4 regions of the Paenibacillus sp. VCA1 genome follow, and region 1 is predicted to be linked to each of the others. Evidence: riboswitches for the same ligand, from Rfam matches in the RefSeq annotation. Region 1 holds a riboswitch; each other region holds the start of a gene.
What was found. Region 1 has a riboswitch for cyclic di-GMP ahead of RJP21_RS00455 (Ig-like domain-containing protein). Riboswitches for the same ligand answer to the same signal wherever they lie in the genome.

Region 1 (7,848 bases):
CACCGTTCCATGCTTCGGATCGCTTCCTTTCGCATACGTCAGCGGGTCGCCATCGGCGTCCGTTCCGGTTACTTTTCCGGTGGCCGGCGTATTTATTGGCGTTTCTGTCACGTAGGAAGGCACGTTTGGCACCTGATTCGGTTTTACCGGGTCCGTGCCCGTTCCTGGATTCGGCGTGGTTCCTGGACTTGTTCCAGGATCCGTACCTGGGCCTGGATTCGTGCTTGTTCCAGAATCAGTCACGTTGACCGTCACTGTCGAAGTGGTCTTTCCACCCTTCCCATCATCCACGATCACCGTAAAGCTGTCTTCGCCAACATAACCAGGCTCTGGCGTATAGGTCCAGGTGCCATCCGGATTCACCGTGACTGAGCCGTGCTTCGGATCGCTACCTTTGGTAAATGTAAGCTGGTCACCGTCCGGATCTATTCCATAAACGCTTCCGGTTACCGACGTATTATTTGGTGTCGTTACGTTTTCATCTCGCGTGACCGGTGGTTGGTTCGGTTTGTCTGTTACGTTAACTGTTATCGTGGATGTCGTTTTTCCACCCTTCCCATCATCCACGATTACAGTGAAGATATCTGGGCCTACATAGCCCGGATCCGGTTCATACTTCCACGTTCCGTCCGGACTTACCGTCACGGTCCCATGCTTTGGATCGCTTCCTTTGGTGAATGTAAGCTGATCACCGTCCGGATCGGTTGCATACACGCTGCCGGTTACTGTCGTATCCCGCTGCGTCGTTACGTTTTCATTGCGGCTCACTGGCGGCAGATTTGGCGGCTCCGTTACGTTGACCGTCACCGTGGAGGTGGAGGTTCCGCCCTTGCCGTCGCTCACCGTAACCTCAAAGCTATCGGTTCCGGTAAAATCGGGATCTGGAACGTACTTCCATGTTCCATCCGGGTTCACCGTCACTGTGCCATGCGTCGGATCGCTACCTTTGGTAAATGTAAGCTGGTCACCGTCCGGATCTATTCCATAAACGCTTCCGGTTACCGACGTATTTTTCCATGTAGTTTCTTCGGTATTCGATGTCATTGGCGGTCGGTTAGCCGGTGGGTAAACATTCACTTCCACGTCCGGCTTGCCCGGAGTGTCGATATTGTCGCCAGTCACTTCGGCCACGTTGCGAATGCTTTGGCCAGCTTGGCCTGGTTGGATGATTGCTTTGAATTGGACCGTGTGCCAATTGGTGTCCGAAATGACTCCGAACTGACCGACAACCTGACCTGCAGTATAATGTCCTTGGTCATCACCTTCGGCATCCGTCACCGCTGTGCCGTCTACGCGAAGCGTGCCCGGAACATATTCCAGCCCTGCCGGAATCGCGTCGGAGATCACCAGATTCGTGACCTGACTATCTGCTGCCGCGTTTCGGGTTTGAATCGTATATAAAAGCGTATCTCCTACTTCCGGATGGGCCGAATCCATGTTTCCAGCCGCTTTTTCCTGAAGCGCAGCCTTTTTATTCGATTCAAGCACGGGAACCCGCGGATAAATGTTGATCGTCGTCGTCGGCTTGTCCGGAACGTCGATATTGTCCCCGACTACCGCTGCCGTATTTGCAATATCCTTGCCTGCCTGGCCCGGCAGCACTGTCACTTGAAACGTGACGGTGTGCAATGCGGTATCTTTAATGACACCAAACTGACCGACTACCTTGCCTGAGGCATAATGCCCTTTGTCGTCCCCTTCAGCATCAGTGACAGACACGCCGTCCACCTTTAAACTGCCCGGGACATACTGTAGCCCTGATGGAATTGTATCCGAGATAACAAGATTACTAATGAAGCTGTTAACCACTTTGTTCCGGCTCTGAATCGTGTATAGAAGCGTATCTCCTACTTCCGGGTGGGCCGTATCCGTGTTACCTGTCGCTTTTTGTTGAATGGTTGCCTTTTTCTGAGATTCAAGTTCAGGAGGATTAGGATCGAACTTCGGCGTAACTTCCGATGCCAGATCATAAATCAATCCCCCTGTCATTTCTCCGATGTAAGTGGTGCTCAAAGTATCACGGTTAAGTATATAGAATTTCGGATTACTCAGCCCACCGACGATTAATATATTTCCGTTAGGTAAAAAGCTCATTCCTCTGAACCCATTCTCTACAGGGACACCATCTGCAGAAGATATGGCGATACTGCGAACCATGGTAGACGTTCTTGGGTCCAACTGAACTAATGAACTGTCTTCGTAAAACCATAGATAACCATTACTATCAAAAACCAAATCGCCACCCATATCCTGGTATGACGGGAGACTATAATTCGTTATTTCATTTGATTCCTTTTGTCCCGTAGATAAATCATAGGTTCCTATATAAACCTTACCGTTATGTCCATATACATAATAATATTTCCCATCAAAAATGACAGAACTCCCGGCTATACCCTCCACTTGTGATACAAACTGGGCTGTTCCGTTTTCATTAATTCTGTAAAGTTTAGAAACAGGATTACTGCTGTAAGAATAAGTAGCCGCATAAAAAGCTTTCTCATTCATTGCTACTGCCAATCCGTTTAAACCGGTATTTTCGGTAACACCTGTTATAGTAACACTAGCCTTTGGAGTAGCAGTTGGATTATTGCCATCAAATTGATGGAGTGTCATCCCCTGGATACCATACGAATCAATTTTATTAATCGTTAATGTCCCTGCTGCATGAATTGCACCTGGCGATAAAGGGAGTCCCACGCTAAGGATAAGCAAAAGTACAGAAAACTGAATAAAGAGACGCTTTAATAAATTGGTTCGCTTCATAGAGCGGTCATTGTGCAATTGTCTCCCCCCAAATCATACTTAATTCGAAAGCTCTGATCGTTGATAGAGCGATCATTCCTTCGCCGTCAATCTTTCCAATTTCAGAAAATTACCTTATAGAACTCCTTCCCTCCTCTTTCTTTCGTCTTTTTTATAGACAGGGCTCGAAACCCCAGCTATCAAAATAGTTAAAATTTTAAATATTCAGAAAAAGAAAACCCCCGTCCATAACAGACGGAGGCTTCCGTCGTATTCGGCAGCTGGCTGGCAGTAGCATTTGCGTTTTACAGCAAATCCGTTAGCCCCTATAGCTTTGCGTCCCCATTTTTCAATGGGTTTGCCATGATCGTACGAGCTTATATGTAGTTGAAAAATTTAACATTTACTTAAAAATATAATATATGCGAATCGTAAGTTAGGGACTAGAGTCTCATTTTGCAATATTTCCTTCGTTTTTGTCGTTTCTACTCACCGCTCTATTAGAAAAAACGGTCTGCTTTTGGAAAAATAAAGAGAACCGGCCAATTGGCCGGCTCTCCGGTTATTTTCTCAAGTACATCGATAACGTCCTTTACGTACAGTGCCTCGCCGTCTTCGGCGGCATCAACCCGGAAAAGACAACGCATTCTCGGCGTACGGATCAAAGCGGTTTATCGACATCGTAAGCCCGTTATAAAAGGTATACACATCTCCCGTATACTTATCGACCCAAAAATCATACATCATAGGGATGACGTAATACCTGTCGTTCTCCGATTCGATTTTCAAATGTGTAATGACATTCCTCAAAATGGCCTTGTCATCTTCCCTACCCGGTTTCTCGTTCGCGGCAAGCGGAACAAATGGGCCGAATTTTGATTCATAAGCGATAACGAATTCCTTTTTGGCTTTGTCGATGGCAGCCTCTTTGGAAAGGATCTTGGCATCGCTTGGATACCGGCTGATCATTACATGCGGCAGTCTGGGAACCATATGCGGCTGCGAGAGATCTTTTCCATTAAAATAATCCACTTTGGCGCGCAAAGCTTCGGCCACAAATCTCGCAGGCACGTAGGTGCTACGGTGTATGATTTTTGGCGCGACAGTCATATCGACTTTTTTGCCGTTTACCTTGGCATGCGTGGAGTGCATGAATAATTCGACCGTTTGGCCGCCATCGGCAATCGTGACTTTTTGGGCTTTGGAATCCCACTTGATTTGAGCCCCCAAATGTTCGGCCACGATTCGGACCGGCAGCAGCGTCCTGTTATTTTCCGTCACCACATTCGCATTTTTGATGATGGAGCCGTTGATAAATAATCCTACAAAATCTTTGCCGATGGACTCTTGGCCCGAATCACCATAGCGGATATAAAATTCGGCATCGACTCCTTTTTCATACGGATAAATGGAGATTCCGGCGACATTCGTCGGGGGCACGGCCCCCTCAGCCGATGCATACGCAGAACAAGCCGACCATAACACCGATGATAACAGCATGGATAGAACCAAACGTTTGAGCACCACCATCGCACCTCTTTTTCCTATTTTTAGATGAAATGACTCCCCGCATCGTCATGACTAAAAATGAACTGCCCTGATTGATAAGCTCCTAATGGAAAGTCTTCATCTAAGAGACGGTTTAGCACCCGTTTGGGTTACGAATGGAAGTGCGCAGGACTGTACCAATTTCATGGATCCGGTCGGAAGCATCAGAGCCGCTGCTTGTGCGCCATACGCCAAGCGTCGAGCTGTTTTTGCACTTCGGCACGAACCTCGTCCAGACCGGCCTGCTTCAGTTCCTGATTGAACTTCGGCAGTTCGGTATCGATATCCACGCTGCCTGTCATCAGGCTCGGGTAATATTTTTGCCATACCATCTCGATGTTCTGCATCTGGATCGGCATCATGGATAGATCGGGCGTAAAACCCAGCATGCTGGATTTAACGACTCTTGCGTTGGAAGAACGGAACTGATCCCATTTATTCAAAGGGTCCGGAAACGCGCCGCCCATCGTCTTCAAAATGAACCAGTTGCCCTGAGTATACGTGACCCCCGTGTAACCGGGCGTTTCATCCGGGATGGGATTCCCGCTGGCGTCCTTCGGAGGAATAGGCACGACTTGGCCATTCTCGTCCAAGCTGTAATGCACGCCCTCTATCCCATAATTGAACAAATTGCGGACTTCGGGGTCCGTATTGAGCAAATTCAAAAATTTAATGGACTCTACGGGGTGCTTGGTTTCCGCGCTGACCGCCATAATGCCGCCCCGCAAAGATTCCGTCGTGACGAGCTCGGGCGTTACGGCGTTCGCCACCACCTTGTAGCCGCGGTCCTTGCTCCAGCTGTTTACCGCAAGTGGGCCGCCGTCGGAGGCTTTCCAGAACAACTTCGAACCTATCTTCAGCTTTTGATTCTCCCGTAAAGCAGCATCTTCGTTGATGTAGCCCGCCTTATAATAGCGCCGCAGCGTATTCAGCACTTTCCGTGCTTCTTTCGTTTCGAATATATTCACCACGGGAGCGTTTGGATCTAAGGACTTCACCATCAAAGGCAGCTTCTTGTCTATGACGTATTCGTAGCCGTCCAAGGCGAAGAAGTTCTGCGAGTCCTTGTCCAGCTCCATGGGCAAATAATCCGGTTCCTTTTGTTTGATCATCCGCAGCAAAGGTTCAAGCGATTCCAGCGTGTTGTATTTTGTAATATCGATCTCGTACTTCTTCACCAGTTCATCCGGATACGTCCACTGTTGGCGCACCGCGAGTTCTTTATTGGTAGGGATGCCGTAAATGCCGCCGTCGTCCATACGCACCCCCTGCCAAAAAACGGGATCGATGGCCTCGTACATTTCCTTGCCTACGGTAGAGAGATAGTCATCCAGCCGCAACCATGCGCCACGTTTGGCATAACCCGTGAAGTCCTGGGCAAAAGCGACATCAAAAGGGGTTCCCGCCGATATCATCGTGTTCAACCGGTCTTCATACTCTTGCCATCCTACCTTGACGTAGGTGATGGTAACGCCGATCTTTTTGGCCAGGATCTCATTGATTTTGTCGTTCACCAGCTTCAGATCCTTGTCCGGCTCGCCGATCGTGTAGTAGATGAGATTCACCGTGGCGCCGCCGGGCTTCCCCTCATCTTCGCCGGAAGACGAGGAGCACCCCGTCCCCGACAGCGCTAACATGACGGTTAATGCAACATATAGAATGATACGACCCCAAAAAGAGGGTTGCTGCATACAAAGGCCTCCTTTGTCACGTTAAACCTAGCTCTGTTTTCTCATTTCCGATGGCGACTTGCCGAAATAACTTTGAAAATGGGTGTAAAAATAATTCAGATTGGGGTATCCCACGGAAAGCGCAATGCTGGAAATTTTTTCGCTGGTCGTTAAAATGAGTTCCCGCGCGTGAAGCATTCGATAGGCCATCAAATATTCCGAAAACTTCATATGCGCTTCCTTCAGAAACAGCTGTCCAAGGTACGTACTGTTCATCCGAAAACGCTCCGCCACTGATTTCAGAGTGATGTTCTGGGCATATTCCGCCTTCACCATCATCAAGATGCGGTTGGTCAACTTGGATAATTGATCGTACGGAATTCCCAAAATCGGATCGGCGTTCAGGTCCTCGCCGCTTGCGCCGTCCAGGGTGCCGTGCAAATCTTCCACGATGATTTTTTCGATCACCTGCTGCAGCTTGGAACGTTCGACGGGCTTAAGCAAATAATCCTTCACCCCGCATCGGATCGCCTCCCGGGCGTATTCGAATTCGCTATAGCCGCTCATGATAATATATTGGGTGGGAAGGCGCATCTCTTTAAGCTTGCCGATGATTTCATAGCCGCGCTCCGTCCCTATGCACACATCGAAAATGGCGATATCCGGCAGCAGCTCTACCGCCTTGGACAAAGCGCCCTCTCCGGTTTCGCTCGTCTCGATCCGGTGAAAACCGTATCTTGCCCAATCCAAACTCCGCTTCATGCCCTCCAGAATCTGCGGTTCATCATCCACGATAAGAAGTTTGTACATGCCTGATCACTCCTTTGCGATCGTAACGGTAATCTTGACGCCTGCCTCCTCGTTGTTATCGACCTCCATGGAAAAGCCCTCTCCATAGAAAAAATGCAGCCGGGTATACACGTTGCGCAGGCCAATGCTCTTGACAGGAGCATCGTCACGGCTTGAAAGATTCCGCTTCACTTCGTCCAAACGCTCCCTGGAGATTCCTTTTCCGTTGTCGACAAATTCGAGCACGAAGCGCTGATCCGTTTCCCAGCCGTTGACGACCAGCAAATTAAATTCGTTGCCCGGATCGAAGCCATGAACGAAAAAATTCTCCGCCAGCGGCTGCATCCAAAATTTTACGGTAGATACGTTCCAAAGCGCCTCATCCACATTCAGCTGATAATAAAACCGCCCCGGGTATTTCAGCTCCATGATTTTCAAATATTTTTGCAAAAGTTCCAGCTCGCTGATGATGGATATGATGTTTTCTTTCTTCACGATATCCCGATATAAAGCGCCTAAGGTTGCAATGGCATCGGCGGTGTCGACGTCGCGGTTCACCAAAGCGGTAGAGCGAATGGCCTCTAACGTGTTGTACAGGAAGTGGGGATTAATCTGATGTTGAAGCGCCTTCATTTCCGTTTCCTGCTGCTTCAGCTTCAGCAAATATTCGGTGCGAATGTGTTTGTCGAGCTGGAGGACCATGTCATCCAACTCCCGGGCAATCATGCCGTATTCGTTCCGCCTGTAACGTGCCGGAGAATTCGACGTAAAGTCCGCGGTTTTCACGCGTTTGATGGAATAGATAATGCGCTGAAGGAATCGCGCGTCGTCACGCAGATTGTACACAATGATGAGCAATACGCTGATCATCGCCATCAATACAATGAATAACACCGCCGCAATAATGCCGGTATTTTGACGCATAAGCATCGGCAGATCGACAAGAACGACGAAGCGGAAATCGAACTTGGTGGAAGAAAAGGTCATAAAATACGTGCTTTTCAACCCGCCTAATGAAAGATAGCCGCTGGTTCGTCCGTCATCCGCCGCTTGAAGTACCAGCTTCCCGGCATGGCGGTTCCCGCCTAAGATCATG
Region 2 (7,848 bases), on a different contig from region 1:
CTATTCATAAAACCGTACAGCAGAGGCGCTTTGGACCATACATCCTCGTAATTCAGCCAGGTAATCGGATTCGGAATCCACTGAGGCGGAATATCAAAAACATGCTTTTGGTTCTTTAAGGACGTGGAAATCGTCCATGCCAGCGGGCCAAGCATAATAAATGAACCTGCGATCAGCACGATATAGACGATCAAATTGATCAAACGGCGTTGCTTTACCATACTTTTCAATCCTCCTATTCCTGCGTGAGCTTAATCCTGGTAGACCCAGCGCTTGGAGATGCGGAACTGGAAAAGGGTCAGGATAAAAATCAAAATCCCCAGAACCCATGCCACTGCACTTGCGTATCCCATATTGAAATACTTGAAGGCCTCCTGGAAAATGTAATATACAATCGTCGCCCCGCTGTACTCCGGTCCGCCGTCGGCCGCCAGAATGTACATTTGGCTAAAGGATTGGAAAGTACCGATAACCCCCATCACAACCACATAAAAATGAATCGGCGACAACAGCGGAAGGGTGATATGCTTAAATTGGTGCCAACGTGAAGCTCCATCCACCTGAGCCGCTTCGTAATAACTGGACGATATCCCCTGTAAACCGGCCAGATAGAGAACCATGTTTCCGCCGACTCCGCCCCAAAGTCCCATGATAATAAACGACGGTTTTACCCAGTTGGGATCGCCAAGCCAGTTAGGTCCTTGAATTCCGAAAACGTCCCAAATAAATTCATTGATAATCCCGTAGTCGTAATTGAGGAGCCATTGCCAGAGCAATGAAATTGCAATGATCGGTGAAATGACCGGAATGTAGTAAATGGTGCGAAAAATCGAGATCCCTTTTAGCTGCCGGTTCATCAGGATGGCCAGCACCAGGGAAATGATCATGCCAAGCGGAACCCCAAGAAGCAGGAAAACCGTGTTAAAAAGAGACTTGTAAAACTTCTCGTCCGCGAACATATACCGGAAATTTTCCACGCCCGTGAATTTGGCGGGCGTGAACATATCCCATGACATGAAGCTTAATCCGAACGAAGTGACCAGCGGCGTCAAGCTGAAAATCAGGAAGCCCAATATTGGCGGGGCAATAAACAGCAGAGACCATATGATTTCTTTACGCCGATATCCCGGGGTTTTGTTCTTCATTCACATTTTCCTCCCTATACTGCAAACGGAAAAAGCGAAAACGCCGCAAACCGAGCTCTCGTCGTTTTCGCTCCTCCGCCACAGCATTAGCAGTCCTTTACTTGTTGTTCTCGTCGTACAGCTTTTGCAGCTTAGGCTGCTCTGCTTTTACAAACTCCGCCGCCTTTTTTTGACCGGTCCATACCTGACTCGCATCCTGCCAGAACGTGTCCAGCCATTTGGTGTTCTTCGAGGATACTTCAATCGGCGGCCGGCCGTAATCTTCAATAATGTCGATGAATACCTGGCGTGATTTCGGCGCCTTATCCATGGCCATGAATTCGCCCTTCGCCATATCGATCAAGTTCGGTACGGCCTGCCCCAGAACATAGTTTTCTTTTTGGGAATCTCTGTCGAGACTCAGGTAAGAGGCAAGCGCGAATGAATCTTCCGGATATTTGGTGTTTTTCGAAACCACGAATCCAAGGGAGCCGAGCCACGTCGCCGTTTTTCCTGTGTTAGGGCTTGCCGGCCATGCCGCGATATCCCATTGGAACGGCAAATCCCAGAAACCCGGCTGGTCCCATGGCCCCATTGGGAACATCGCCACTTTGCCGGCAACGAAGCGGGTATAACCATTCTGCGCCTTCTCGTCATCCGGAGACGGGCTGACCTTGTGGACTAGACTCAAATCGGCCACGAACTGCATCGCTTCGGCAAACTCCGGCGTATCAATCGTAATTTTGCCCGTGGACGGATCAACCCAATCCCCGCCATTCGCCCATACCGCCGATTCAAGCGAATAGGCGGCCACGCCAAAGGTATCGATTTTTCCGCGTGCATTGGTCGTAGTCAATTTTTTGGCATCGGCGATCATCTGATCCCAAGTGTATTCGCCGGCTTTTGCGCTCGGATATGGCAATCCGGCCTTGTCGAACAGATCCTTGTTGTAGGCAAGCGCCCATGGACCCACGTCTTTCGGCAACCCGTACAAATCTCCGGCGCCCACAGTCGTACCGTCATACCGATAACGGTCAAGCCCTTGTTTCCAAACGTTATTCGTGTCCACCAACTCGCTGGATTTCAGATAGGATTCCAGGTTCAGCAGCACTCCGCTGGAGACAAGCTTGTTGAAGTGAGCTCCGCCGGCATAAAATACGTCCGGAGTTTTCTTGGCTGCAATCAAGGTATCGAGCTTCTGATAATATTCCGCAGGAGGAACGACGGTGTATTTCACCTTCTTATTCGGATATTTCTTCATATAAGATGCAATCAGTTTCTCAAAAACGGCTTTCTCGGAATCTCCGCCCCACCCCATAAATTCGATTTCAGATTTTGCATCTTTGTCAGGAGTGGCATCTGTTGCTTCTGTTTTATTTTGCGTTTTAGAATCTGCCGAGTTGTCTTCACTTTTGTTGTTGCCGGAGTTACAACCGGAGAGCACCAACACGAAGCTGAGTACCAAAGTTAACGAAAGACTAAACCATTTCCTTTTCCGAAACATAAACCCTCTTCCCCCTTTGATAAAATCGTCATAAACAAAATAATTGAAGAACATGTTGCATCTAAAAAGCTTACAGCGATATAGAATGAACTAAAGAAATGAAGGTTATAGGGCCACATCGGGTCCTTTTAACAGGAAGTTCAATTCAAACTTTAGTTCAATCTATATAAATTGTTTTATTTCAATTATTTCATTTATTAACAAGATAATAAGTAGAAAAACATGAATTGTCAACGCTTTCTTTCAATAATATTGGATTATTAAGCAAAAAAAGACCAGATTGCTTTGTTGTCACAAAACATCTGGAACTTAATAGGTATCGCTTTAGTTATACTCCATTCTCATTATAATTCCTTGCTCATAATCGCCGAACCCTCTGCCGAACAAGTTTATTCCGCCCTGGTGCTTCGCATCCGGTTTAATTCCGATCCTGAGCGTAATATACGGCTTTTCACCCAACCGGAGATCATGAAGCGAAATATCGGAGCATTTCTCCTTGTCGATCATACTCTTCGTCAGGTCAATCGACCAGATCTTCAGCAAACCGTGTTGCGTGCTGTTGTCATACCACCACGACGGGTTCAGCCTGCCTCGATGGTCGCCAAAATCCCCCGGCGATATCCACGAGCCAACCTCAACCTCGTTCACCCATACTGTAATTTCCGAAGGCCAATCATTATTATAGTTCGGAGCTTCCGAGCAAAGTTCCAGGGAGAATTCGAGCGTATGGATTTGCGCTCCCGCAGGCAGCTTTTTTGGGAAACGATATTCAATCCAACCTTTCCGAAACCAGATGATTTCAGCCGTCCTGCTCTCCGGAAGATAGAAATTGACGGGCTCATCCTCTTGAAATACCATGCCTGACGTGTTTGCCATGCCGCAAGTCGGCACAATGTCAAAGTTGCTGAAGTGTCCGATCGGCATTTCCATCTCTACGACTTTGGTTGTATTCGGATCGTAAGCACCCGGATTCAAAATGAGACGAACGTCGTCAAAATTCCGGCTGCACACTTTCATAGCCCCTCGAGTTGCCGGTTGAAGTTCTGTTACAATCAATTCGGCCTCTTCCAGTACTTTGACATTGTTGGCGGCAGTGGAAACGGGGATATCCAGCTTTTCGGCAATTTCAAGAATATTGAGATTGGGTTTGTCCAACAGCAATTTGATGATATTGACCCTTGTATGCGTGCCGAGTGCATGCGCTACCTTAACCAATCGTTCGGAATCATTTATGGAAACTTCAAGCAACGGGATGTCACCTTCCTGTGAATTGATTTATTTACAATATTATAAACAATAAATCACGTATATGTACAGAAATATTGTATTAAAACAATAAAAACATAATGACGCTTCAATTTACATCAATCCTCTAATCATAAACAGTAAATCGTATCCTAAAAAATTGAACTTCGACTCCTGCCCCCGTGATAAATGCTCAAAAAGCCGCATCGAGGCGGCTTTTTCCATGCAGTAAACCATTAATCGGGCAGAATAATGTTATGTTTTGAAAACAACTTCAGCAGGTCGTTCCATGTCATTAGGATGTCCCCGTTTTTGTAAGGCAGCTTTATGTCTTGCAATTCCGCGGGTTTGAGCTGTTCTTCGCGGCCATCTTCCTTGTAATACGTTATATCCCCGCTAAACTCTAACATGCCTAAGGCGGTGCCGTTCACGATCGACCCGGTAAATTTGACCTCTTTAAATTTGTAAAAAAGATCGTCTTTGTAACTCCATCTCCAGGTGGCGTACACGTTTGTCCCCAAGCTTGGCTCAGCATACTCTTTCACCCATATGCTTTTGTTTACTTTACCGTCGCCTTCAAACCCGCCGTCACCGCCCGGACGCTTGTTTGTGCCATCCATGTTTTCCGAGGATGTGAGAACGTTTTGCTTGTAGGTATAAAACTTCAATTCGCTTTGATCCTCTTGCCCGTTGGCAATAACCATCATGTCGGCATATTTTTTCGCATCCTTATTTACGGCAAACCAAAGATTTTCTATAGACTCCGCCGGTATCATAAAGACGCCGTTGATTTTTTTCATCGGGTTTTGCCCGTCGAGCGGAATCTCTTCGGACCCTAAAACCGGATTTTTCGGATTATTATGGATAAAGGAATCGACTTCGCCGCTTCTGAATGTATTCGTTTCGATTCCGTTTGTCGTCGTCACCCTGCCGTCGGCATTTTCTTGATAACTTATTCCAAATGCAGCGCATACTTCTTCAATCGGAAAATAGACGATTCCGTTCTGAACAACCGGCTTTGTTTTAAAAGCAATGGGTTTGTCATCCAGCTTTAATACGGGGATCATTGTATTTTGATTTTGAGTTTTTCCTGTTTCAATTGCGACCTTTTCATTTCCGAACGGAATGTCCGGCAGCTTGCTCGTGTCCGAACTTGTTGCCGGTCTTGCGTGCATTTCACCTGATCCGTGATCCGACAAGTTTTTGATAAACTGAACCGCCTCGGCACGCGTCAGCGTCTTGGAACCGTTAAAGCTGGTGATGGTCGGCTGACCGCCCTCGCCTTTGGCTAGCCCCTTGCCGTACATAAACCGGATGGCATCATCGCCTTCATAATTCATACCTTCCGCCGAGGCGATCAGCTCCGCCACACGGAGACGCGTAATCGGCTGGTTTTGTGCTTTGATGTCTGAAGAGCTTACGGGATAATTCAAGGATTCGGCAAGCATGTAATAAGGCTCTGCCCATCTGGGAGAACCGTTCTGGGCATCCGGTCTGTAGCTATGTATGAGCATGGACAAAAACTCGGCCTGCGTTACCGATTGATTCGGTTTGAACGTGCCGTCTTCATAGCCGCGTACGATGTTTTTGCTGAGCGCCCAAGCAACGCTGTCTGCCGACCAATGCGATTTCATGTCCGCAAAAGGGACCTTGGCCGTAAGACGATCCGCATGCAGCTCTGGCGCAAATAAACCGCCCATCCCTAAGGTTATCGCAGTCTGTACGGTTAACATCACTTTCAAAGATTTCTTCATTCGTTCATCCCTCTCTGCTACTCTTGATCGTTGTCGATCAACAAAAGAAAACCACCTTGTATAAGGAGGTTTGCTTAGGAGACATATGTAATGCAGGCTGGCAATCGGTATTCCATGAACGAAATCGACGACCCATGCCTTTGCGTCCCGGCTTTTCAACCGGTTTGCCCCAAAAGTCTGTATTCATTTGTTGATGAATCCATTTCATAATGGGTTATTAAACAAAAGCGGCATTATGAAAATGATTGGATATAAACAGTATATTCGATGTATTTTCAAAAGGAAATAATAAAACTTCTACCTTGAAGCAGCAGACCCAAAGGCTCAAAATGGGTTTACATGCTAAGTTGGCTGTATCATACTATTGTCCGCAATACCTTTACTCATAGCAATAATTGCATGAAGCACAAAAAGCTTAATGGAACAGTTGAAATTTTCTTACGCTGCCCCATTGAGTTTTTGTCATTTTCCTCAAAATTCCTGCTTGATGAGTTCCGGTTTTATATTGAGGACGACCCCCATCAAACCGGACACATCGATTCTTAGTTTAGACACACCGCCTCCCGCAGGATTTTAAGATGATGAGTTAAAGTGGATTTTGGCATTAAATCTTTAAAAACTGCACAGTTCTGCTCGCCGAATCATGTTGCGTTCTCATCAGCGCCCTATCCGCCTTTTGCCGCCTGCAGCTTGCTACGGATCCATGCTACCAGGAAGAGGAGCAGCCCGAACACAAGCAACGAGAAATCGAACCATATGTGACTCGTCGACAAATAACGTTCAAACTCGACGTCACTGGAAAGGCCCCATAAGCTCGCGATCAATGACAAAAGTCCAAGCGGCAAGGCGAGCGCCCGGTAATCCTTGAGTCCGCTCCATTCGGCAATGGCTGTCACGGCTGCGTAATGATAAGTGGACAATTCGATAAACGTGCCTGGCAGCCATACAGCTAACAGCAAGGCATCGATATGCTGAAAAAATTCACCGAGTCCGATATATCGGACGACTTCGATAAACGGATAGTTCAATGTACCGGCATACTCGCCAAAAAGAAAAACGGATACAAGCCCGGACGCTGCAAGTGTGAGCATTTCTCCAAACCAGGCAGCCATTACGAATAACGCTGCCCTTCGCTTACTCGACAATAACGGAAAAAACAATCCCAACAAAAGATACCCGGAGAACCAGGTGAATGGAACGATGGCTCCCTTAAGCGAAGGTACCGGACCTTTTCCCATGATCGGGAAAGCATTCGATACGGCCCATTCAGGGATCGTGAGAACGCTCAGTATTACGAACACAACGATGGTAACCGGAAGAAACAATTGCGCCAACCGGCCAAGCACCTCTACACCCCCTCTAACCGCATATGCTACAAGAAACATAATACCTCCCGAGATGACGAGGGGCGGGGTATTCTCCAAAAAGACGGAGGAAATGAAATCACTGTAAATTCGTAAAATAACGCTTGTCAGATAAGCGGCGTAAAATATGATGACAAATCCCGCCGCTTTTCCCAGTATTTTTCCAAAAATCCGCTTGCTGTACCCGATAATTGTTTCTTCCGGAAACATGCGGTTGAGCCGCAGCATGGCCAGCACGAAGAATATTCCGGCCAGATGCGACCAAATGGGCGACAACCATAAATCCCGACCCGCCGCCTCCCCAGCAATTTTGGGAATCAGCAGCAGACCGTCGTAGGCCATCAGGGAATATAGTAGAAGCGCCAATTGTCCTGAAGATATTTTCCCTTTTTCCACCATCTGCAAACACCTCATCAACTTAATAAGCCGGAAAATGGTCTGTAGAGCCACTCAATCAATCGGATTGGGCCTGGCATTTCCGGAAATAACACGACTAGCAGAGCGGATATCCAGCTAAAGACAGCGATGGCCACGAGTGTCCCGCGTTCACGGACGCTGCTTTTGTCCAGACGAGCCCACTCGAAACTTACGATAAGAGCTACGACTAGCGATATCCCCGCAACCTTCAGCCAAATCATGGTTTTGTAAGCTCCTTTTGCTGCTGTCCAAGGGGGGTGCTGTTCATACCGATGCGGCGTAAGTTCACGCCGGCCTCCACCCGGACTTCCATCCCAGGGTAGTAACTCTTCCAATGCGGCTCAAGCTTGCTCCATCCGCGGGGATTTTCGCGGTTGATCGCTTCCCCGAAAGCAAAAATATCAGCGTGCATGCGCTGAGCATCATGAACGGACTGTTTC
Region 3 (7,848 bases), on a different contig from region 1:
GCAGTCGTAGACAGCGCGGTGAACCATATTATTCGTCTTACAATATCTCATTTTCTTTACTTAGATGGATCACTGACCTTTACAAGCTGTTTCCCTACATTTTTCCCTGCAAATAAATCGAGAAAAGCTTTCGGTGCATTTTCAAAGCCTTCTACAATGGTTTCTTCGTATTTCAGTTTCCCTTCAAATAGCCACTCGGCTAGATGCTGAAGCCCTTCACCAAAACGCTCTTCATAATCCGTGATGAGGAAACCTTTCATTAGAGAACGTGTCTTTAGCAATTTCGGCTGAATACTTGGTCCAAACGCTTCATTCTCAGCATTATAGGATGAAATTGAGCCGCATAATGGTACACGCGCAAAATTATTAAGCAAACTGAGCACTGCATCAGAAATTTTACCGCCAACATTATCAAAATAGACGTCCACTCCATTCGGACAAGCTTCTTCAAGAGCTTTTTGTAAATCATCTGTAGTGTTGTAGTTAATGGCTTTATCAAAGCCAAGTTCATTTTCCAAATATGCAATTTTCTCATCCGTGCCTGCAATGCCTACAACTCTGGCCCCTTTGATTTTTGCGATTTGACCGACGACAGAGCCGACCGCACCTGCAGCACTTGAGACAACAACGGTTTCTCCTTTTTTCGGTTGACCCACATCAAGCAGTCCAAAATAGGCCGTTAATCCCGTTATTCCTAGTACGCTCAAATAAGCGGACAAGGAAACATTGGTGTTATTGATCTTACTAACGGTTTTTGAGTCAACCGTGTTGTAAAGTTGCCAAGGTAGGAAGCCCTGTACCTTATCCCCAACGTTCAATTCCGCTGAGTTGGATTCAATCACTTCACCAATCATGGAACCCGTAATAGGTTCATGTAAAGCAAATGGTTCAATATAAGACTTTCCAGCATTCATTCGCCCTCTCATGTATGGATCTACAGACAAGTAGAGGGTTTTTATAAGCACCTGATCTCTTTCGGGTTTATTGATAGGAATATTTCGAAGTCCAAATGCATCTTCTGTTGGAATACCTTCTGGACGGTTCATTAGAATAATTTGTTGATTTTGAGTGTTCATCATCATTCTCCTTTTTTATCGTTGTTCGCAAGGCCTGGATTCGAAAAATTGTGAATTGTTCGATGATTACTTTGGATTGCTGTCAAAATGCAAACCGAGATGATAAGCTTGTTTCAGCAGCTTTTCATGAATTTCCGGCCTCGAATCCAAGGTGTCATACAATATCTCAACCTTTGAATTCGGGATTCCTGCATAACTAGCCATTCCTATGTTCAGTTGGTGCTGAATCATCTTGTCATACTGTCTTTTCTCAAAGTGCTCGAGTGGAGCGCCTGCGAGACCAAGCCATAATATCCGTTTATGATGCAGCTTATTGGAACCGTATGCAAAACCATTGTTCCATACGCGGTCGATATAGCCCTTTAGCATGGCCGGCAAGCTATACCACCAAACTGGGAAAATATAAGCGAGCGCCTCATGCTTTTTCATTCGCTCCATTTCCTTCTCTACTTCAGGTGAATATGTTTTATGTTCTGCTGTCCAGTCCGGTTCGTCTGCTTCCCACAACACAGGATTAAATCCGCTGCGATGCAGATCCAACACCTCCGTTTCGTGGCCAGCATCCATCAGGCCTTGCGTAAATTGGGCTGCAACAGAAAAAGTCAAGGAATGAACTCTTGGGTGTGATACAACTGTCAATACTTTCATTTTTTCTCCTTTCCATGAACTTTTGGTTCATTTCGTTTAGAGACATGTTGATCGAGAGACGAGAGGATGTCGTAATGCTGGTATGAATGGATTATGTAACATATAATGAATGTTGAAAAGTACGCACTTTTTTGTATCATTTATACAAAAAAGTTATATAGGCACCGAAAAGTACCTTGGCATAAATCTTGACTATCTTGTACAGGAGGTAGGCAATTCCGTGGAGAAACAATCCGTTCGGGCTTATAACATCCCCGCAGAAGCAACGTTGGACATTATAGGGGGGAAGTGGAAATTATTGATTCTGTGTCATTTAAACTGTGGACCCATGAGAACAAGTGAATTAAAGAAGGAAATACCGGAAATTACACAAAAAATGTTAACGCAGCAGCTCCGGGAGTTGAAGGAAGACAATATCATCATTCGAACGGTATACAACCAAGTACCGCCGAAAGTTGTCTATGAAATGAGCGAGTTAGGAAAATCGCTAAAATCGATATTGGACCAATTAAACGATTGGGGCGAGCAATATATCCAAGGACGTGAACCATCCCAACCACTCCGTTGATTAGGAATGACTTCGGTCTAATGGAACATGGTGTTTAGGTAAGAAACGGTGAACCGTACGATAAGTAACGGCAAGTTTGTCGGAAGGTCCCCCAGGTCCAACAAAATAAACTCCCGCCAGAATGGACGGGAGTCCTTACACCTCAAGCACCATTTCGCGGGTGAGTTCTAAAAAAGAAAGACCATCCTGCGAAAGGATGGTCCTGATAGTTGCCGTTACAGACAGCGCGGTGAATTGGATTATACACAGTGAGGAATCGGGAGGAAACGTTCTTTCTAGAAGCTAAATAAAACCGCCGTTAACGCGGAGTGTTTGACCCGTAACCCACTGCGATTCTTCGCTCGCAAGAAAGAGGATCACACCTGCAATGTCTTCGGTTTCCCCGAGACGTCCGAATGCGTTCATGTTGGCAAGCCCCTGGATTTGCTCGGGCGTTTTGCCGACCGTGAAAAGCTCGGTATGAATAGGGCCGGGTGCTACAGCATTAATCGTAATATTTTTCTTTCCAAGCTCTTTGGCCAATTGACGCGTAAATTGTTCGACGGCTCCTTTGGAGCCGGCATACAGACTGTAAGCCGGGAACATTTGACCCGCCACCGAAGTGGAGAAATTGATGATGCGGCCGCCCGGATTCAGATGCTTGGCGGCAAGCTGGCATGAAAAATAGGTCCCTTTGACATTAATCGCGAACAGCTGGTCGTAATCCGCTTCCGTTACATCGCCAATAGGTTTTGTAATGATGATTCCCGCGTTATTCACCACAATATCAAGCTTTCCGAACGTTTCAAGTGTTTCGTGATAGAGTTTCTCCAGCTCGCTCAAGCGGCTGATATCGGCCTGAACCGCTGTCGCTTCTCCGCCGTTTTTTTGAATGTTCCGAACAACCTCTGCCGCCTGATCTGCACGGTTCGCAAAATTGATGACCACCTTTGCGCCATGATGTGCCAAATGTTCGGCTATCGTCTTGCCGATCCCTCTGGACGCACCGGTGATCAAGGCAACTTTACCGGCAAGCTTCTTTTCCATTGCAATGATTTTCCTTTCTGAAAATATTTATAAGAGTGACGTTAAGCAACCGGGTAATCCATAACGACGATTCCTTCAACAAATGGGCCGATGGATTGCAATAAAGCTTGATGCAGGGGGTGCTGAATATATTCCCGGCAAGCCTGTTGATCCTCAAAAGTAACTCGGATCCCCAGCGTAAAACCTTGCATATGCTCTATTTCCTCCGTAACGTTAATCCCGGCGCTAAGATCGATGATCCCTGGAATGTTCCCTTTAAAGTCTTGCGCGCGTTTTACCGCATTTTCTTTTTCCGTATTGGAAACATCGGGCTTAAACTTCAAAAACACAATATGCTCAAACATTTTTCTCCCTCCAAGGTTGCTGATTATTTTTGACTTTGGAACTGCTGCAATAGGGAAATTTCCTTCATCCATTTCACGAAGTTTTCGGCTACGAGATCAAGGTGCTTTATGGTAGCTTCATCCGTCAGCACGCCCATCTCATTAAACTTCTCATGAACAAGGCCGATGTACACCTCATTTCCCGGTAACAGCGGCGAGGAAATGCCGGATGCAAAGAGAATGTCGCGCAGATGACCCTGCGCTTTTACCGATCCCAACAATCCCATGGAAGACCCTACAATCCATGAGGGCTTCCCGATCATGACTCGATCAACGCGGGATAACCAGTCAATCGCATTCGCCATGACGCCGGGAATGGTTGAATTATACTCGGGAGTGACCCATAAAACGGCGTCGGCAGCAGCGACTTTGCCTTTAAAATCGATAACCGGCTGCGGCGGAGCGGACTCCGTATCCTGATCGTAAAAAGGCAGATCCCGAATATTCAATACATCCAATTGAAAAAGATGCTTATAACGGTTTTGAATATAATAGGCTAACTTCAAGTTAAAGGATTCTTTGCGAATGCTCCCGACAATGGCAGCTACTTTCATTTTCATCACCTCATCATATTGGTTAGAATGGATGGATATGAACAGGCTTTAGCCGATCATCACGGTCTCATCCATACTTGCTATTCTCCCTAAGGAGAACATAGACTAGTGTATATGCACCTAACGAGGCTAGGAAGAGATCTGGTTATCGTAGGATCGGGAATCCTACGTTCATCAATGGATAGGAGGCATGGAGATCATGGCGTACAGATTGGACCGTTATGAGGAATTGTCCCGTTTTTTACGCTCACGCCGGGAACGAATGACCCCTAAGCAAGCGGGATTGCCGGAAACCGGACGCAGACGGACACCCGGGCTGCGCCGCAGCGAGGTCGCTCTGTTGGCAGACGTGGGACTGGATTGGTATACCTACTTGGAACAAGGGCGTCATATCAACGTATCCGCCGAGGTTCTTGATCGAATAGCAGAAGTGCTTCGGCTCGATGAATCGGAACGCAGGCATCTGTATTATCTTGCACGTAAGCAGATCCCCTTAGTCGAAACGAATCCAACCTCTAAGGTAACACCTGAGCTTCAACGTTTTTTGGATAGCCAAAATTTGTCCCCGTCAAATGTGATGGATGCACGTATGAACATTATTGCTTGGAATGAGGCCTATTGCGCGTTGAACGGGGATCTCGCGGCTATGTCTGAAAGGGAGCGGAATTTTGTCTGGATGACGTTTACTTCGCCCCGTTTTCGCTACCTCAAGGGAGACCAATGGGAATTGCATGCGCGGCGGGTCGCCGCAAATTTCCATGCGGGGTATGCGCGGCACGTTGACGACCCCTGGTGGTCTGGTCAATTCGAGGCGTTGTGTCAAGCCAGCAGCGAGTTTCGGGAATTTTGGGACTCCCATGAGATTCTCGATGCCATCGATGCTCCCAAAGCGCTGCAGTGTCCGAATCTCGGGATTTTGAATTTTGATTTTGTTTCATTTCAGCATTTGAACGATACAAATTTGACCGTTTCCATTCATGTTCCCCATCAAGACGGGACGGTGGAAAAAATGCAGCAGCTGTTAATTGATTATCGGGGCCGGCAGTCAGAGTCGCTAGAATCTTCTCAAAGAGTTTAGTATGAGGCATCTTTTGTTAGGTATGAATCAAGGCACCCTGCAGAGGATGCCTTTTGACCAAAAGCCAGAAATGGCGGTGCAGGCATAACCACCTAGCACCGCCATTTCTTTTTTCACTTTCATCAAGCTAGCTTTCTCTTCAAGTGAGCAAAACTACTTTAGGGACAGACTCTTTTGGTTTTATTCTGACAACAGCAGGTTTATTCAGAAAATATTCAGAATTGCCACATATAATGTCAAAAGTAGCTACTAAAGTACTAAAACAGACATCATGAGATACAATTCAACAAAATCGAGGCTAGTTGACTAGCCTATAATTTTGAGGAAGGCTAACAAATAGGAAGTTTTACTGCAAATTTTACATATATACACTCGTACGAAAAGAGCAAACCCGCTTGAAAATCGGGGACGCAAAGCTAAAGGGGCTAAAGGAAGCTAAGTGCCTATGCCAGCCAGCTGCCGAATACGACGGGAAACTCCGTCTACTGGCGCTTGCTATTGGATGGAGTTTTTATTTTCTTAGTTATTCTATTGAAGGAGCCCGTTGCTGTAAGGACTGGCCGTAATTCTTATCGTTTTTGTGCCAATTGACTTCTGCAGCTCGTGTGATCCTGACATAGCATTTTTTAAAAAAGTAACAAAAGAGGTGGACAAGGGTAGCTAAAAGAGTGCATTAAAATAACTTCACACAAGAAAGGAATGATCTATTTGCTAAGCAATAACATTAGTTTACGGAAAATAGGGATGATGTTCCTGATTTTTTCTCTTGTCTTCACGGGTATAGGGGCAAGCTTAGGGACTCCGATCAGTTATGCCGCTTCTTCGGAAGTTTATGTAGCCAGTGGCGGCAATGACACCACTGGGGATGGAACTAAAAAGTTTCCGTATGCCACATTGAGCAAGGCCTATTTAGAGATAAATGACGGAGGAACGATATTTCTCTTGGACAATATCACATTATCCGCACAGAATAATTCATTCCTTGAAATTAATCAGGCAAAGAATATTACGATCACCACGGCTGATGGTGTCGTAAATCCTGCTGTAATTAAACGTGGGACCCCAACTGGTGCCCAAAAGGACACACTAATTAATCTCACAGCGGGCGGGCTAACTTTGAAAAATATTATAATTGACGGTAATTCCGATCCTTCCTGGGGAAGAATAGTGAATGTCGATAGGTCGGGAAAACTGTTCATTACAGAAGGTGCTGTTTTACAAAATAATTACTCGAAGTTTCCTGGAAGTGCAGTCTATCTCATGAGTTCTACTGCAGTTGTAGAAATGACTGGTGGGGAAATTAGAGGTAATTCGTATGCGAGTTCAGGTACGGTTTTGATTGGTGGCGGTACTTTCACTATGACCGGTGGTCTGATTACTGATAATATCGGCGGTGGAGTAGATCTGCAAGCAGGGACGTTCAATCTTTCCGGCGATGCAAGCATAACTGGGAATACAATAGTAGAATCAGGCCAACAAAAGGATCGAAACGTTAATCTGCAAGGCAATACGTTTCTTACCCTAAAGGGCGCATTTACCGGAAAAGCAGGTATTACCGCACAAAATCGTATGACTGCAGGTAGTAAGTTTGGACAAGCAATAGCAGGCGACTTGGCGGGGCTGGAAAATCTGATTGCTGATAACTATCCTCTTTTTGCAGTTTATGGCGTGGGTAATGCTCTGTTGTGGCAATCGTTGCCAACGGTAACGCTGGATCAACCATCCGGAGATAAAGTGTTCATTGGAAAGCCGGAGTTTGCGGGTACAGCGACACCGGGAGCAACAGTTAAGGTTAAAATTGATGATAATATTACGCTCACGGCAACCGCAGATGCCAATGGCAACTGGAGTGTAAAGCCGGATACGGATTTGCCAAATGATATATACAATATTGAAATCACAGCTACCAATTACGATAGAACATCAGCGCCAGTATTGAAGACCTTAGAAGTAGACACAACGCCACCGGCGGTAGCGCTTGAACAGCCGTCCGGAGATAAAGTGTTCACTGGAAAGCCGGAGTTTGCGGGTACAGCGACACCGGGAGCAACGGTTAAGGTTAAGATTAATGACAATATTACCCTCACAACTATTGCAGATGCGAATGGCAACTGGAGCGTAAAGCCGGACACGGATTTGCCTGACGACACTTACAATGTTGAAATTACGGCAACCAAAGACGGTAAAACATCGACGCCAGTATCGAAGACCGTAGAAGTAGACACATTAGCGCCAGCGGTGGCGATGGATCAACCGTCCGGAGAAAAAGTGTTTACTGGAAAGCCGGAGTTTGCGGGTACAGCGACACCGGGAGCGACGGTTACGGTTAAAGTTAATGACAATATTACGCTTACAACTACCGCAGACGCGAATGGCAACTGGAGCGTAAAGCCGGATACGGATTTGCCGAATGGCACTTACAATGTTGAAGTAACCGCGACCAAAGACACTAAAACATCAGCGCCAGTATCGAAAACAATAGAAGTAGACACAACGGCACCGACGGTAACGCTAG
Region 4 (7,848 bases), on a different contig from region 1:
CGTCTGGGGTGCGGCAACGCTTATTGGCTCCGTGGTCAGCCTCATGTTCGCGCTTGAGCTCGGCGGCAGCAAATATGCGTGGGATTCTTTCGCCATTATAGGGTTGTTTGCGGCGTTTGCCGTGCTGTTTATCGTCTTCCTGCTCATTGAGCGCAAAGCGGCCGAACCGATCATTTCGTACGACATGTTCCGGAAAAGGCTTTTCGCCGCAAGCAGCGCGGCTGCATTGTTTTACGGCGCGGCGTTTATTACGGCGGCGGTGTACATTCCAATTTTCGTCCAGGGCGTCATGGGAGGAAGTGCGACTAACTCCGGACTGATACTACTTCCGCTTACCCTGAGTTCGGTTGTCGCTTCGCAGGTCGGGGGCATGCTTTCCGCCAAAATGACGTTCCGCAGAATCATGGTTTTTTCGGCCGTCGTGTTTTTGCTCGGCATGTATTTGCTTGCCACCATTACGCCTGACACGTCCCGGACCTTACTCACCCTGTATATGATTATTACCGGTTTCGGCATCGGCTTCTCGTTTTCCGTGCTCAGCATGTCGGCCATCCAGGGGATGGAGGCTCGGCAGCGCGGCTCGGCGAACTCGACCATTTCCTTCCTGCGTTCGCTTGGGATGACGATCGGGATCACGATTTTCGGCATCATTCAGCGCAATGATTTCAAGAGCCAGCTGACGGAAAAGCTGGGAGACGCGGGAAAAGCGATGCCTGCAAGCGCCGACCCGCAGCATTTGCTGTCGCCCGAGACGAGGGCGCTCATTCCGCAGCCGGTCATGGAAAAAATCAGCGCGGCGCTGTCGCTTTCCGTCGACCATGCATTTTTATGGGCGCTGCTCCCGGTATTTTTTGCCCTGGTATCGGTGTCGATGATGGGAGCGGGGCGGATGCAGTTCGCCAAAGGGCCTTCGCCGGCGTCGTCGAAATCGAAGGCATAAGGGATCGTTGAACTTATTCTCCATTCCGGTTATTGGTTTCTGGTCGACAAGGGCTCCGGATTGGGTAATACTTGAATAAAATACGGTCAACAGTAGGAGGCTGGTCAAGGATGAAGGTTATCATTACCCAAGAGGAAGCCGTGGAAAAGGGAATTTGGTCCGAAGTCATGGGCATGTTCGGCATGGATGACGAAGATGAGGTGTGGCCGGCCGAGGAATTTATTTTGACCGAGGAGCAGGCGCGCAAGCTCAAACTGATTCCTTGACGGGACATGGCGACGATCGCACGGGAGCGGCAGAAATACGAAGAAGGTGGAAGGCATCGCAACGATATATACCGTAAATCTTAAAGATTGGCAGGATGGGGCGCATATTCGGAGGCTGCTTGCCTACTTGCCCGACGAGGTAAGGACCCGGGCCGCAACATACAGGTCGGAACGGGATGCGGACCGCCAGATCGTTTCGGATGCGCTGAAGCGGGTGGCGGCTTGCATGGAAAACGGTCTTCGTCTCAACGAGATCGAGCTCTTCAGGGATGGTTTCGGAAAACCATCCCTGAAGGGCTTTCCGGACTATTTTTTTAACGTGTCCCATTCCATGGATTGGGTGGTGTGCGCCGCAAGCGCAAAAGGAATGATCGGCGTTGATGTTGAACGCGTCGGCGGCGCCGAAGCGGAAGCAGCCGAGCTGTGTTTCACACCGCGGGAGCTTGCGGAATGGAAGATGCAGCCCCCTGAGAGGAGGGATGCTTTCTTTTATGAGTTATGGACGCTCAAAGAAAGTTATGCCAAGGCCGTCGGCCAAGGGCTTTCGATCGGATTATCTTCGCTGGAAACGATCCGGCATCAAGAGACGGCGCATATCATGCGACAAGGCCGGGTCGATTCCGGGCTGCGTCTGCGGCTTGTTCCGCTGGACCCCGACTACAAGTGTGCCGTCTGCATGCCGGCCGACGAGCGAACGGTCCAATGCCGCCGTTTGTTCCCGGACGAGATGCTGGCTTGCATGAAGTCGTTTGACGGTCATTCAGACAGCGATGTACGGCGCATCTTCCATTGATAACCTATGGAATTTCCCATAATTTCGGGATATAGACACTTATATTACCTCTTTATGGAAAGATCTAACCTGTACTTTATATTTAAACATGATATATTTAAAGTGTATTTTCAGATATTTCATTTTATTTTCTGTAAAATCTGAAATATTGTACTTTGAAAACTCAAGCTAAAGGTAAACCTGCCGAAAGTCAGGGACACAAAGCTAAAGGGGCTTCGAGCGTCAAGATTCCCGATCTTTACGCCATGCCAGCCAGCTGCCGAAGATGTTTTCGCAATCGAAGCAACTCTACTCTCGGCAAGTAGAGTTTTTTTGTTTTTTATTTTTTAACGATCCAAACCTATGAAGAAGCAAAGGAAAGATGAACATGACGGTGCTAACAACTGGAAAGTCGAATTTGGATGAATGGAAATGGTATGTGAACCAACTCGAGGAACGGACGATCCTGCGCATTCATTCCGGAAAGGCGTCCATTCCGATGCTGAAGGTAACGCATCCTTGGCCGGAGGAAGCAGGTCGGAATATCCGCCAGGCATGCGAAACCGCGGGGGTTGATCCGAGCGCGCTGCTAAGCGCGGCCTGGAGCGTTCTCCTGATCCGGTATTTGCGGAGGGAGGAGGCGGCGTTTGCCGTGATCGGTTCCGCGGAGCGGGCGTACCCGTTCATTGCGAAAGCGGATGGGGCGACATCGCTCGGAGCGCTCGTGACGCAGGTATCCTCCGCCATGGCCGAGCATGAGTTGAAATCGTCGACGTTCGGGGAAATCGCCGCCCTATGCGCCGGCTCTGATGAAGGATCGGCTGTGTGCAATACGGCCGTTTTGACGGGTGACGGCTTCCGACATGAGGAATTGCAGGGGAAATTTGATCTGGCCGTCTCGCTGAACGGGGAACGTGCCGGCGGTTTCGCAGTTTGGTATGCGGACGGCGCGTTTTCGGACGAATTCATTCGCCGGATGTGCGTGCATCTGCAAAACGTCATGACCGCCTGGGCCCAAGCTCCGGACATGACGATCGGCAGCGTTCGGCTGCTTGCGGAAGATGAGGAAGCGCTGTTGGCCGGTTGGAATCAAACGGCCGCTTCGGCCGGATTGGACCGGACGGTCCACGGATGGTTTGAGGAGAATGCCCGAAAAAATCCGGATCGGGTCGCCGTGGTTTACAAAGGCGAATCTTTGACTTACGGCGAGCTGAACGAGCGGGCGGACAGATTGGCCCGGATATTGGCACGCAAGGGTGCGGGCCGGGAACGAATCGTCGGCATCATCGCGACGCCGTCCCTTGAAATGATCGTCGGGACGCTGGGGATCTTGAAATCGGGAGCGGCTTATATGCCGATCGACCCCGCCTATCCGGCCGACCGCATTTCATACATGCTCGAAGACAGCGGAACGGAGCTGCTTGTCACCGAGCCCAAGGTGAAGCTGGACGGACAAGTCCGCTTCCAAGGCGAGACGGTCTGCGCGGCGCAGGCATCCGTGGATACAGTTCCTGAGGTGGCTGCAGGCGTCGAAACCCTAGAGGCCCGTGAATACCCGGGACCGGATGATTTGGCTTACGTGATCTATACGTCAGGTTCGACGGGCCGTCCGAAAGGCGTGACGGTCGAGCATCGCTCGCTTGTCAATCTGTGCGCGTGGCATATCCGGGAATTTAACGTGACCGACCGGGACCGGGCGACAAAATATGCGGGTTTCGGCTTCGATGCCTCCGTATGGGAGATGTTCCCGTATCTGGTGTCGGGTGCGGCCATCCACGTCATTCCCGAAGAAATTCGGCTGGACTCCGGAAGATTACATACATATTTCAAACAGAACGGAATTACGATCAGCTTTTTGCCGACCCAATTCTGCGAGCATTTCATGACGCTGGACCACCCGACGCTGCGGGTCCTTCTGACGGGAGGGGATAAACTGAAGACGTTCAGCAAGCAAACGTACGACCTGTACAACTGCTACGGACCGACGGAAAACACGGTGGTGACGACTGCCTATAAGGTGACGGAGCTGTCGGCGAACATTCCGATCGGCCGTCCGGTCGATCATGTGAGAGTTTACATCGTGGACGCCTACGGCCATCCGCAGCCGGTCGGCGTCGCCGGCGAGCTGTGCATCGCCGGAAAGGGGCTCGCGCGCGGTTATTTGAACCAGCCGGAGCTGACGATGCAAAAGTTTGTTCCCGGAGGCACAACCGGAGAAGAACGTTTGTACCGCACGGGCGATCTGGCGAGATGGACGGAGGACGGCGTCATGGAGTTCCTCGGACGGATCGACCATCAGGTGAAAATCCGCGGCTTCCGGATCGAAACGGGCGAAATCGAACATCGGCTGCTGCAGCATCCGAACGTGTCCGAAGCCGTGGTCATCGATCTCGAGGACGCCTCGGGCGCCAAATATTTGTGCGCGTACGCAGTGGCGGACGGAGCGTTTTCTTACGGCGAGATGAAGGCGTTTTTGACGGAGCAGCTGCCGGATTACATGGTGCCTTCCAAGCTGGTGATGCTGCCGGAGCTCCCGTTGACGGCCAACGGCAAAGTCGACCGGCGCGCGCTTCCGGCACCGGAAGTTTCATTCGATGAAGAAAACTTCGAAGCGCCGGTGGGCCAACGTGAGGAAGAAGTGGCGGCATTATGGGGCGAAGTGCTCGGACTGGCCCGCGTGGACGCATGCGAATCGTTTTTCACGTCGGGCGGGGATTCGCTGAAGGCCGTCCTCCTGCAAGCCAAGCTTGAACGGCAATTCGGCATATCCGTCCCGGTGACGCTGCTGTTCGAGCGGCCGACGGTCCGCGGGCAAGCCGAATGGATCGAGCAGGCGGTTCGAAGCGCATCTTCAGAAAACGAGCATGCGGCAGGGATCGAGCTGGCCGACACAAGCAAGGATCGCATTCTCAAAGTTTCCGCGCGCGACAGCTATCCCGTCGCATCCGCCCAAAAAAGGCTTTACTTCATCGAGCAGATGGAACAGGTCGGCACCGCCTACAATGCGCCGTTTGCGTTCCGGATCGAAGGGAAGGTCGACGAGCGGCGTCTAGAACGGGCATTCCGCGCGATGATCGCCAGACACGATGCCTTCCGCACATCCTTCCAATGGGAAAACGAAGAGATCGTACAGCGGCTGCATGACGAGGTCCCGTTCGAGCTCGTGCTGCAGGAAACGTCGGAGGACGGCATGCATGAACTCATTCAATCTCTTATCATGCCGTTTGACCTGGCAAAAGCGCCGCTCATGCGGGCATGGCTCACCCGCTATGGCGATGGGGACCGCTGCGTGCTGCTGGTCGATTTCCACCACATCGCCGTCGACGGCATTTCGGCGAACGTCTTTTTCGATGAGCTGTCCCGTTTGTACCGGGGCGAATCGCTCGAGGATCCGGCGATCGGGTTTGTCGATTTTGCCGTGTGGGAGGCGGAATCGTCCCAAAGACAGGCAAATGGAAGTCAAAAAGCTTATTGGGAAAAAACGCTGTCCGGCGAGCTTCCGATCCTGCAGCTTCCGACCGACCGGGAACGCCCAGCCAAGCAGAGCTTTGCGGGAGACACGGTCACGCTGAGGCTTCAAGCGGAAGATGCAGCCCGCCTGAAAAAATTCGCGCTCGACTCGGGCGTTACGCCGTTTATGGTGTTGTTTGCGGGATATCATGCGCTGCTTTCCCGGTACACGAACCAGGAGGACATCATTACAGGCGTTCCGGTTGCGGGGCGGCTGCGCGAGGAGCTTCACGCCCTGATCGGCATGTTCGTCAACACGCTGCCCGTCCGCTGTTATCCGGAGAAGCGCAAACCTTTCATGCAGCTGCTTCAGGAAGTAAAAACGGCGCTGCTCGAAACGTTCGAGCATCAGGATTACGAGCTGGAGGAGCTGGTGCGCTCCTTGAATATCCCGCGCGATCCAAGCCGGAACCTGCTGTTCGACACGCTGTTCGTCATGCAAAATACGGGCAAGCTTGAGCTTTCGCTTGAGGGAACGGAAACATCCCTTTATCCGTACGTCCACCCGATTTCGAAATACGACCTGATGGTCGATTTGACGGAGGAAGAGAGCGGCATCCGGATCGATTTGCAGTACTGCACGGATTTGTTCGAACGGGAGAGCATTGAATCCTTTGGAGCCCGTTTCCTGAAGCTGTTGGACGATGCGATGGTTCATCCCGGCAAAATGCTGTGCGAACTCGAGATTTTGAGCGAGGACGAACGGGAATTCCTGGTCAAAGGGCTGAACGCAACCGATTCCGCTTACCGCGACCAGATGACGATTCACGGGTTGTTCGAGGAACAGGCCCGGCGTACCCCGGACAAACCGGCGCTTGTTTTCGGCACGCGCAAGATGTCCTACCGCGAATTGAACGAACGCGCCAACCGGCTTGCTTACACGCTGCGCGCCAAAGGCGTCGTGCCGGATCAGGTCGTCGGGCTGATGGTTGACCGCTCCTTCGAGATGATCGTCGGACTGCTTGCCATTCTCAAGGCAGGCGGCGCCTATGTGCCGATCGATCCCGAATATCCGCAGGACCGCGTCGTCTACATGCTGGAGAACAGCAACACCCGGCTGCTGCTGACGCAAACGCATCTGGCCGGCCAAGTGTCCTTTGGGGGCGAAACGCTGCTGATCGACGGCGAAGAAGCTTACGGCGACCATACGGACAACCTGCCGCAAGTGAACGGCCCGTCCGACCTGCTGTACGTCATCTATACATCGGGCACGACCGGAAAACCGAAGGGCGTCATGATCGAGCACCGGAACATCGTGAACCTGCTTCATTTTGAATACGAGGCGACCAACGTCGATTACAGCGGCAACGTGCTTCAATTCACCACGATCAGCTTCGACGTCTGCTCCCAGGAAATTTGGTCGACGCTGCTGGCCGGCGGCACGCTGCATTTGATTACGAACGAGCTGCGGATGAGCGTCGGGGATTTGCTGGACCATATCGAAAACATGGGCATCGAAATCCTGTTTATGCCGGTATCGTTCCTGAAGTTCATTTTGAACGAAAAAGAATATGCGGACCGCTTCCCGTCATCGGTGAAACATGTCATCACGGCCGGGGAGCAGCTGATCGTGCCGGAAAAATTCCGGGCGTACCTGAAGAAACGCGGCGTGTATTTGCATAACCATTACGGCCCTTCGGAAACGCATGTCGTGACGACGCATACGATCGATCCAAACGGCGTCATTCCGGAACTGCCTCCGATCGGCAAACCGATTGCCAATACGCAGATTTACATCGTAAACGAACATCTGCAGCCGCAGCCCGTCGGCGTCGCCGGAGAGCTGTACATTGCCGGGCATAACGTCGGACGGGGTTATTACAACAACGAGGAGATGACCCGGGATCGCTACGTGCCGAGCCCATTCGTCCAAGGCGAACGCATGTACAAAACCGGCGATTTGGCGAGATGGACGAAGGAAGGCACCATCGAATTTTTGGGCCGGCTCGACCATCAGGTCAAAATCCGCGGTTTCCGCATCGAGCTGGGCGAAATCGAGAACTGTCTGCTGAACCACCCGGCGGTGTCGGAAACGATCGTCGTGGCCAAGGAAGACGGCAAAGGCGGCCACTATTTATGCGCGTATTTCACGGCTGCGTCCGACATGTCGGTCGGCGAGCTGAGAGAGCATATCGGCAAATCCCTGCCGGATTACATGATTCCTTCCTACTTCACGCAGCTGCCGGAGATGCCGCTGACGCCGAACGGAAAAATCGACCGCAAGGCTTTGCCTGAACCCGATGCGTCCCAAGGCCGAAGCCGGGATTACGCAGCGCCGAGAACGAAGACGGAGCGGGCCGTGGCCGAGGTATGGCAGGCCGTGCTTCAAGTGGACCGCGTCGGCATCCACGACAATTTCT

Region 2: another riboswitch for cyclic di-GMP. It lies ahead of RJP21_RS18260 (S-layer homology domain-containing protein); the one in region 1 lies ahead of RJP21_RS00455 (Ig-like domain-containing protein).
Region 3: another riboswitch for cyclic di-GMP. It lies ahead of RJP21_RS08585 (Ig-like domain-containing protein); the one in region 1 lies ahead of RJP21_RS00455 (Ig-like domain-containing protein).
Region 4: another riboswitch for cyclic di-GMP. It lies ahead of RJP21_RS06935 (non-ribosomal peptide synthetase); the one in region 1 lies ahead of RJP21_RS00455 (Ig-like domain-containing protein).

What each region holds. Positions count from the first base shown of each region.
Region 1 covers NZ_JAVLSX010000001.1:84,276-92,123, reverse strand. Annotated here, with positions in the region: partial or broken gene RJP21_RS00455 (Ig-like domain-containing protein) at 1-2,784, opposite strand, end outside; cyclic di-GMP riboswitch class I at 3,019-3,118, opposite strand; gene RJP21_RS00450 (copper amine oxidase N-terminal domain-containing protein) at 3,370-4,275, opposite strand; gene RJP21_RS00445 (ABC transporter substrate-binding protein) at 4,458-5,984, opposite strand; gene RJP21_RS00440 (response regulator transcription factor) at 6,012-6,773, opposite strand; gene RJP21_RS00435 (sensor histidine kinase) at 6,780-7,848, opposite strand, start outside.
Region 2 covers NZ_JAVLSX010000007.1:348,112-355,959, forward strand. Annotated here, with positions in the region: gene RJP21_RS18240 (carbohydrate ABC transporter permease) at 1-221, opposite strand, end outside; gene RJP21_RS18245 (carbohydrate ABC transporter permease) at 252-1,145, opposite strand; gene RJP21_RS18250 (ABC transporter substrate-binding protein) at 1,243-2,628, opposite strand; gene RJP21_RS18255 (ArsR/SmtB family transcription factor) at 2,953-3,876, opposite strand; gene RJP21_RS18260 (S-layer homology domain-containing protein) at 4,110-5,627, opposite strand; cyclic di-GMP riboswitch class I at 5,716-5,806, opposite strand; gene RJP21_RS18265 (GerAB/ArcD/ProY family transporter) at 6,293-7,390, opposite strand; gene RJP21_RS18270 (Ger(x)C family spore germination protein) at 7,626-7,848, opposite strand, start outside.
Region 3 covers NZ_JAVLSX010000003.1:449,542-457,389, reverse strand. Annotated here, with positions in the region: gene RJP21_RS08620 (NADP-dependent oxidoreductase) at 57-1,076, opposite strand; gene RJP21_RS08615 (NAD(P)H oxidoreductase) at 1,143-1,724, opposite strand; gene RJP21_RS08610 (winged helix-turn-helix transcriptional regulator) at 1,945-2,292, shown strand; gene RJP21_RS08605 (SDR family oxidoreductase) at 2,575-3,318, opposite strand; gene RJP21_RS08600 (Dabb family protein) at 3,360-3,662, opposite strand; gene RJP21_RS08595 (NADPH-dependent FMN reductase) at 3,686-4,255, opposite strand; gene RJP21_RS08590 (helix-turn-helix transcriptional regulator) at 4,455-5,333, shown strand; cyclic di-GMP riboswitch class I at 5,708-5,797, shown strand; gene RJP21_RS08585 (Ig-like domain-containing protein) at 6,078-7,848, shown strand, end outside.
Region 4 covers NZ_JAVLSX010000003.1:41,726-49,573, reverse strand. Annotated here, with positions in the region: gene RJP21_RS06950 (MDR family MFS transporter) at 1-940, shown strand, start outside; gene RJP21_RS06945 (hypothetical protein) at 1,051-1,206, shown strand; gene RJP21_RS06940 (4'-phosphopantetheinyl transferase family protein) at 1,253-1,999, shown strand; cyclic di-GMP riboswitch class I at 2,163-2,263, shown strand; gene RJP21_RS06935 (non-ribosomal peptide synthetase) at 2,367-7,848, shown strand, end outside.